Regions from separate parts of the Streptomyces sp. NPDC048142 genome, predicted to be linked through region 2. Evidence: predicted binding sites of a transcription regulator. Region 2 holds the regulator's gene; the other holds the start of a gene.
What was found. The regulator HrcA, encoded in region 2, represses chaperone genes, less so after heat shock. The targets are predictions, from matches to a motif close to TTNGCACTCNGNNNNNCNGAGTGCNAA.
Positions count from the first base shown of each region.

Region 1: the regulator HrcA is predicted to act here: its motif matches at 1,549-1,575, upstream of groL (chaperonin GroEL).

Region 1 covers NZ_JBIDBC010000012.1:24,056-28,265, forward strand. The annotation lists gene thrC (threonine synthase) at 1-406, shown strand, start outside; gene ACGF2Y_RS17405 (MoaD/ThiS family protein) at 440-718, shown strand; gene ACGF2Y_RS17410 (cold-shock protein) at 1,164-1,370, shown strand; gene groL (chaperonin GroEL) at 1,739-3,361, shown strand; gene ACGF2Y_RS17420 (keywimysin-related RiPP) at 3,878-4,000, shown strand; partial or broken gene ACGF2Y_RS17425 (asparagine synthase-related protein) at 4,099-4,210, shown strand, end outside.
Region 2 covers NZ_JBIDBC010000003.1:419,726-423,935, reverse strand. The annotation lists gene ACGF2Y_RS06800 (DUF3097 domain-containing protein) at 1-258, opposite strand, end outside; gene ACGF2Y_RS06795 (MBL fold metallo-hydrolase) at 385-1,128, opposite strand; gene hrcA (heat-inducible transcriptional repressor HrcA) at 1,303-2,319, shown strand; gene dnaJ (molecular chaperone DnaJ) at 2,320-3,462, shown strand; gene ACGF2Y_RS06780 (nitronate monooxygenase) at 3,596-4,210, shown strand, end outside.

The DNA.
Region 1 (4,210 bases), on a different contig from region 2:
CTCCGCCGCCTTCAAGGCCGGTCACGACGTCGTACGGCCCCAGAAGCCGAACACCATCGCCAAGTCGCTGGCCATCGGCAACCCGGCGGACGGCCCGTACGTCCTGGACATCGCCCGCCGCACCGGCGGCGCGGTGGAGGACGTGAACGACGAGCAGGTCGTCGACGCGATCAAGCTGCTGGCCCGTACCGAGGGCATCTTCGGCGAGACGGCGGGCGGTGTGACGCTCGGCGTGACGAAGAAGCTGATCGAGGCGGGTGTCATCGACCCGACGCTCACCACGGTCGTCCTGAACACCGGCGACGGGCTCAAGACGCTCGACGCGGTCGCCGCGACCTCGCAGGCCACGGCCACCATCAAGCCGAGCCTGGACGCGTTCCGCACCGCGGGCCTCGCCTCCGCCTGACCACCCCAAGAACGAAGGAAGAAGGGCACCACCATGAGCGTCAAGGTCCGCATCCCCACCATCCTCCGTACGTACACGGGCGGCCAGGCCGAGGTCCCGGCGGAGGGCGCCAGGCTCTCCGAGGTCATCGAGTCCCTGGAGAAGGACCACCCGGGCATCGCGGCCCGCGTCCTGGACGACCAGGGCAAGCTGCGCCGCTTCGTCAACGTGTACGTCAACGACGACGACGTGCGCTTCGAGGGCGGCCTGGACGCGGCCACGCCGGACGGCGCGGGCGTCTCGATCATCCCCGCGGTCGCCGGCGGCTGCTGAACCGCCCGGGGCCGCTCCGCGGCGGCCCCCACCGCACCTCTGTGTGACCACAGTTGCCCCCTCCGCGAGAGAAGCGGAGGGGGCAATTCTGCATGGTTGAGCACGGTACAGTTGGGGAAGCCCCACCCGCTGCCCGTGCCGCCCGCATATGAGAATGCGCCCGGTTCCGATAAGAAGCAGCCAAAGTGCGCGAACCTCTTGTGGCATAAGTGCCCTTTGCCTGGCCCGACTTGCCCGTAATCTCAGCAAACCCGCATATTCGCGTGTTCTTCTGCGTCGAGAATTCTCGTCCGATTGACCTGTTGCAGAGGGCAGTTGGGCGGATACATTCGGCCGCGGTCGACGCGCTGCGGCGCCGCGCACCCCTCTCCTGTCGGGGGGTGAGTTCCGACCCGGGGCCGCGAAGTGCGGTCCCGTGCAAGGGCCAGTAATAGGGGAGTTAGGCATGGCTCAGGGCACCGTCAAGTGGTTCAACGCGGAGAAGGGGTACGGCTTCATCGCGGTCGACGGTGGTGCGGATGTTTTCGTCCACTACAGCGCGATCCAGATGGACGGGTACCGCACCCTCGAAGAGGGTCAGCGAGTTGAATTCGAGATCTCGCAGGGCCAGAAGGGGCCCCAGGCCGACATGGTCAAGCTCGCCGTCGGCTGAGCTCGGCGCGGTCGTCCGACGGCACTACGCACGCACGCAGGGCCCGGCCCCCGGATCAGGGGATCGGGCCCTGCGTGCGTCCGGGCGACCCCGGCCGGGGAGCGCGCCGCTGTCCACGTCCGAGGCGCGCCGCTGTCCGCATCCGGGGCGCGCCGCTGTCCACATCCGACCGGGGACGCTTGCACTCGCAGGGGTCGAGTGCTAATCATTGGCGTTAGCACTCTCCAGGTGAGAGTGACAGAAACTTGGACCGGGCCGGTGAGGCCCGCAGGTGTGGTGGGGCAAGGAACCACCACGCAGGCAGGCCGTCCGTCGCGGGCGCCTCTCGGTCCGGAGAAATCCACCCCTGTCCGGGAGGACCACTTCACATGGCCAAGATCATCGCGTTCGACGAGGAGGCACGGCGCGGTCTCGAGCGCGGGATGAACCAGCTCGCCGACGCCGTCAAGGTCACCCTCGGCCCCAAGGGCCGTAACGTCGTCCTCGAGAAGAAGTGGGGCGCGCCCACGATCACCAACGATGGTGTTTCCATCGCCAAGGAGATCGAGCTCGAGGACCCGTACGAGAAGATCGGTGCGGAGCTGGTCAAGGAGGTCGCCAAGAAGACGGACGACGTCGCCGGCGACGGTACGACCACCGCCACCGTTCTGGCTCAGGCTCTCGTCCGCGAGGGTCTGCGCAACGTCGCCGCAGGCGCCAACCCGATGGCCCTCAAGCGGGGCATCGAGAAGGCCGTCGAGGCCGTCTCCGCCGCTCTGCTGGAGCAGGCCAAGGACGTGGAGACCAAGGAGCAGATCGCTTCGACCGCCTCCATCTCCGCCGCCGACACCGAGATCGGCGCCAAGATCGCCGAGGCGATGGACAAGGTCGGCAAGGAAGGCGTCATCACCGTCGAGGAGTCCCAGACCTTCGGTCTGGAGCTTGAGCTCACCGAGGGTATGCGCTTCGACAAGGGCTACATCTCGGCGTACTTCGCGACCGACATGGAGCGTATGGAGGCGTCGCTCGACGACCCGTACATCCTGATCGTCAACTCGAAGATCGCCAGCGTCAAGGACCTCATCCCGCTGCTGGAGAAGGTCATGCAGTCGGGCAAGCCGCTGCTGATCATCGCCGAGGACGTCGAGGGCGAGGCGCTCTCCACCCTGGTCGTCAACAAGATCAAGGGCACGTTCAAGTCCGTCGCCGTCAAGGCTCCGGGCTTCGGCGACCGCCGCAAGGCCATGCTCGCGGACATCGCCATCCTCACCGGTGGCACCGTGATCTCCGAGGAGGTCGGTCTCAAGCTGGAGAACGCCGGCCTGGACCTGCTCGGCCGTGCCCGCAAGGTCGTCATCACCAAGGACGAGACCACGATCGTCGACGGTGCCGGTGACAGCGACCAGGTTCAGGGTCGCGTCAACCAGATCCGTGCCGAGATCGAGAACTCCGACTCGGACTACGACCGCGAGAAGCTCCAGGAGCGTCTGGCGAAGCTGGCCGGCGGCGTGGCCGTCATCAAGGCCGGCGCCGCCACCGAGGTGGAGCTCAAGGAGCGCAAGCACCGCATCGAGGACGCGGTGCGCAACGCCAAGGCCGCCGTCGAGGAGGGCATCGTCGCCGGTGGTGGCGTGGCTCTGCTCCAGGCCTCGGCCGTCTTCGAGAAGCTCGACCTCACGGGCGACGAGGCGACCGGCGCCAACGCCGTGAAGCTCGCGCTGGAGGCCCCGCTCAAGCAGATCGCCGTCAACGGTGGTCTTGAGGGTGGCGTCGTCGTGGAGAAGGTCCGCAACCTGCCGATCGGTCACGGCCTCAACGCCGCGACCGGCGAGTACGTCGACATGATCGCCGAGGGCATTATCGACCCGGCGAAGGTCACGCGCTCCGCTCTGCAGAACGCCGCGTCCATCGCCGCGCTCTTCCTCACCACCGAGGCCGTCATCGCCGACAAGCCCGAGAAGGCCGGCGCGGCCGCCCCGGGCGGCATGCCGGGCGGTGACATGGACTTCTGATCCGCCACGGAGGCCCCGGGTTCTCCCGGGTGCCCTCCGGCTGATCGAAAGTCCGGCGTACGTTCCCGTACGTCACAGTGCGTCCCACAGGGGCGGTATCTCCTTCACGGGGGGTGCCGCCCCTGTGGCGTTTCCGGTGTGACCTGTTACCTGTCACCAGCGGTCTCCCGATACCCCGTCACCTTTCACTGGAACCGTGCGATGCGGGGGTGACCGTATTCGGCCATGAGTCCAGTCCGCCGCTCGCCGGTACCTCAGCGGTGTGCGACTGCGCAGGGCGACCGGCCGGTGCCCCGGGCCCCCGGTGGAGGCACCCCGGAACGGCCCGCCGCTGGCCTCGCCGCTCGCGCTATCCAGCCAACTTCGCACGGTAAGTCGGAATCATGCGTACCGGATCGACAGCGGGACATGATGGTTCTGGTGTTCACATCATGAACACCAGTCGCATGAATAACGTCAGTTGTGCAGAAGCCAGTTGGGCACAACGGTCGTCAACCGCACAGAAGGGAAGGTGTCATGAAGCAGCAGAAGAAGGCTTATGTGAAGCCGTCGCTGTTCAAGCAGGGCGACTTTTCGAAGAAGACCGCCGGCTACTTCGTCGGCTCGTACAAGGAGTACTGGACCCGGCGCATCATCTGATCCGCCGGTCTGTCCCCTGCCCCTGTCCCCTTGCCCCTGCCCTCAGCCCCCAGCCCCCTGTGCACTGTGCACTGTGTGAGAACTTCCGAAAGGTGAAGATGCCCGGCCAGCCGCGTGACTACTTCGTCGTCCTGCCGGACAGCGTGGCGGGAGCGGCGGTGGCCGGGCGGCTTCCCGCACGGGGAGCGACCGGGCCGGACCCGCGGGCGG
Region 2 (4,210 bases):
GCCGGGGCCCGGCCGCACCAGCGTGACGACCTTGCCCTCCAGCAGGAAACCGCGCGGCTCCATCGGGAACACCCGGTGCTTGCCGAAGCGGTCCTCCAGGGTCACCGTCGGCCCCTGGGCCGTCTTCTCGCAGCGGATCACCGCCCCGCAGAAGCCGGTGGCGATCTCCTCCACGACCAGATCGGGTTCGGCGGGCACCTCGGGCACGGGGGCGGACCGCTTCCACGGCGGGGTCAGGTCCGGCTGGTAGCTGCGCATGGCTCGACGATATTCGCCGCGCCCGCCCGGGGCGTCGCGGACCCGGCCATGATCACCGGGACGCCCCGGTGACGACCCTGGATCACCCCGGAACGTTCCTATGTGGTCCAGAGGTCCCACCGGGGTTCACCTCTCGTCGAGGTCCACCTCGAACCGCTCCGCCAGCGACGCCCGCTGCGCCCGCACGAACGCCGCGTCCACCACGGCACCGTGCCCCGGTACGTACAGCGCGTCCTCGCCGCCCAGCGCCAGCAGCCTCTCCAGCGCGGCCGGCCAGCGCGAGGCGATCGCGTCCCGGCCCGCCTGCGGCTCGCCGGACTCCTCGACCAGGTCGCCGCAGAACACCACCGGAGGCTCGCCGTCCGTGCCCGGCACCAGCGCCGCGAGGTCATGGCCGCTGTGCCCGGGGCCCACGTTCGCCAGCAGCACCTGCCGGCCGCCGCCCAGGTCGAGCGTCCAGTCGCCGCACACCTCGTGGTGCGGGACCACCAGCGTGTCCACCGACCGGGCAGCCTCGTCCTCCGGGACCCCGTGACGCACCGACGAGGCGCACAGCTCCTCGGCCCCGTCCCGCAGCAGGGCCCCGACGCCCACCGCCCCGTACACCTGCGCCCCGGCGAACGCGGCCGTGCCCAGCACATGATCGAAATGCGGGTGACTCAGTGCGATATGCGTCACTCTCCGCCCGAGCAGCGCCTCGGCCTGCCGCCGCAGTTCCACGCCCTCGCGCAGCGTGGAGCCCGTGTCGTACAGCAGTACGCCGTCCGGCCCGGCGACCAGCGCGACGGTGGCGTCCCAGCCCGGGAGCCGCCGTCTGCCGATACCGTTGCCCAACCGCTCCCAGCCGAAGTCTTCCCAAGAGACGTCCATACCACGACGCTATCGGCAACGACCTGCGCGGTCTCGGGGGAGCGGGCCGGTCGCCCTTGCCCCGGCCCCACCCCACCCCCGTACACTGGCCGCGGGGATTGCTGGCACTCGAACGTACCGAGTGCCAGTCGGATACCGGAGAGATCCGGAGGAAAACAGCTGGAGGTGTGCGCGATGCTCAGCGAACGCAGACTCGAAGTGCTGCGCGCCATCGTCCAGGACTACGTCGGCACCGAGGAGCCCGTCGGCTCCAAGGCGCTGACCGAGCGGCACCGGCTGGGGGTCTCCCCGGCCACCGTCCGCAACGACATGGCGGTGCTGGAGGACGAGGGCTTCATCGCCCAGCCGCACACGAGCGCGGGCCGCATCCCCACCGACAAGGGGTACCGCCTCTTCGTCGACAGGCTCGCGGGCGTCAAGCCGCTGTCCTCACCCGAGCGCCGGGCCATCCAGAACTTCCTCGACGGCGCGGTCGACCTCGACGACGTGGTCGGCCGGACGGTGCGGCTGCTCGCGCAGCTGACCCGGCAGGTCGCCGTCGTGCAGTACCCCTCGCTGACCCGCTCGACGGTGCGGCACGTGGAACTGCTGGCGCTCGCCCCCGCCCGGCTGATGCTCGTCCTGATCACGGACACCGGCCGGGTCGAACAGCGTATGATCGACTGTCCTGCCCCGTTCGGCGAGGCATCGCTCGCGGATCTGCGGGCCCGGCTCAACAGCCGGGTCGTCGGACGCCGCTTCGCGGATGTCCCGCGGCTGGTGCAGGAGCTGCCGGAATCTTTCGACAGCGAGGACCGGGGGACGGTTTCCACGGTTCTTTCCACCCTCCTCGAAACCCTGGTCGAGGAGACGGAGGAGCGGCTGATGATCGGCGGCACCTCCAATCTCACCCGCTTCGGACACGACTTCCCGGTGATGATCCGGCCGGTGCTGGAAGCACTGGAGGAACAGGTCGTCCTGCTGAAGCTGCTCGGTGAGGCAACGGACTCCGGCATGACCGTACGAATCGGGCACGAGAACGCCCACGAGGGGCTCAACTCCACGTCCGTCGTCGCGGTCGGCTACGGTTCGGGCGACGAGGCAGTCGCCAAACTCGGCGTGGTCGGACCGACCCGCATGGACTACCCCGGAACGATGGGAGCGGTACGCGCAGTGGCACGTTACGTCGGACAGATCCTGGCGGAGTCGTAAGTGGCCACGGACTACTACGCCGTACTCGGCGTGCGCCGCGACGCATCTCAGGACGAGATCAAGAAGGCATTCCGTCGGCTCGCCCGCGAGCTGCACCCGGATGTCAACCCGGACCCGAAGACCCAGGAGCGGTTCAAGGAGATCAACGCCGCTTACGAGGTGCTGTCGGACCCGCAGAAGAAGCAGGTCTTCGACCTCGGCGGTGACCCGCTCTCCGCCAACGGCGGTGGCGGCGGTGGCGCGGGCGGTTTCGGAGCCGGCGGCTTCGGTAACTTCTCCGACATCATGGACGCGTTCTTCGGCAACGCCGCGCAGCGCGGGCCCCGCTCGCGGACCCGGCGCGGCCAGGACGCCATGATCCGGCTGGAGATCGACCTCAACGAGGCGGCCTTCGGCACCACCAAGGACATCCAGGTCGACACGGCCGTCGTCTGCAACACCTGCAGCGGCGAGGGCGCGGCCCCCGGCACCTCGGCCCAGACCTGTGACATGTGCCGCGGCCGCGGCGAGGTCTCGCAGGTCACCCGGTCCTTCCTGGGCCAGGTCATGACCTCGCGGCCCTGCCCGCAGTGCCAGGGCTTCGGCACGGTCGTGCCCACCCCCTGCCCGGAGTGCGCCGGCGACGGCCGCATCCGCTCCCGGCGCACGCTCACGGTCAAGATCCCCGCGGGCGTCGACAACGGCACCCGCATCCAGCTCGCCGGTGAGGGCGAGGTCGGCCCCGGCGGCGGCCCGCCCGGCGATCTGTACGTGGAGATCCACGAGCTGCCGCACGCCGTCTTCCAGCGGCGCGGCGACGACCTGCACTGTACGGTCACCATCCCCATGACGGCCGCGGCCCTCGGCACCAAGTGCCCGCTGGAGACGCTGGACGGCGTGGAGGAGATCGACATCCGGCCCGGCACCCAGTCCGGCCAGTCCGTGCCCCTGCACGGGCGCGGGATCACGCATCTGCGCGGTGGCGGCCGGGGCGACCTGATCGTGCACGTCGAGGTGATGACCCCCTCCAAGCTCGACGCGGAACAGGAGCGGCTGCTGCGGGAGTTCTCCAAGCTGCGCGGCGAGGAGCGGCCCCTGGGTCAGTTCCAGCCAGGTCAGCAGGGGCTCTTCTCCCGGCTGAAGGACGCGTTCAACGGTCGCTGAACCGCTTTCCCCCTTTCACCGCACCGCCCGCCGGTTCTGTACCGGCGGGCGGTGCTGCGTACAGCGGGAGAACCGGTCAGGCTGCCGGCTGGCTGATTCGGCTCCGTGCACGGGCACGTGGCACGATGCGGTCATGTCCTCCGAGTTGACCGATCTCTGCCGGTATCCGATCGTGCAGGCCCCGATGGCGGGCGGCGCGTCCGGACCCCAGCTCGCCGGGGCCGTCGCCGATGCCGGCGGGCTCGGATTCCTGGCCGCCGGGTACAAAACGGCGGACGGGATGTACAACGAGATCAAACAGCTGCGCCGGCTCACCGGCCGGCCGTTCGGCGTCAACCTCTTCATGCCGCAGCCCGTACTCGCCGACCCCAGCGCCGTCGAGGTCTACCGCCACCAGCTCGCGGGCGAGGCCGCCTGGTACGAGACCCCGCTCGGCGACCCGGACAGCAGCGGCGACGACGCTTACGAGGCGAAGGTCGCGATCCTGCTGGAGGACCCGGTTCCGGTCGTCTCCTTCGCCTTCGGCTGCCCCACCCGCGACACCCTCGACGCCTTCGCCAGGGCCGGGACGCACACCATCGTCACGGTCACCTCGGCCGAGGAGGCCCAGAGCGCCCAGTGGGCGGGCGCCGACACCGTCTGCGTCCAGGGCATCGAGGCGGGCGGCCACCAGTCCACCCACCGCGACGACCCGCAGGCCGGCCACACCGGCACCGGACTGCTCTCCCTCATCGCCCAGGTCCGCGAG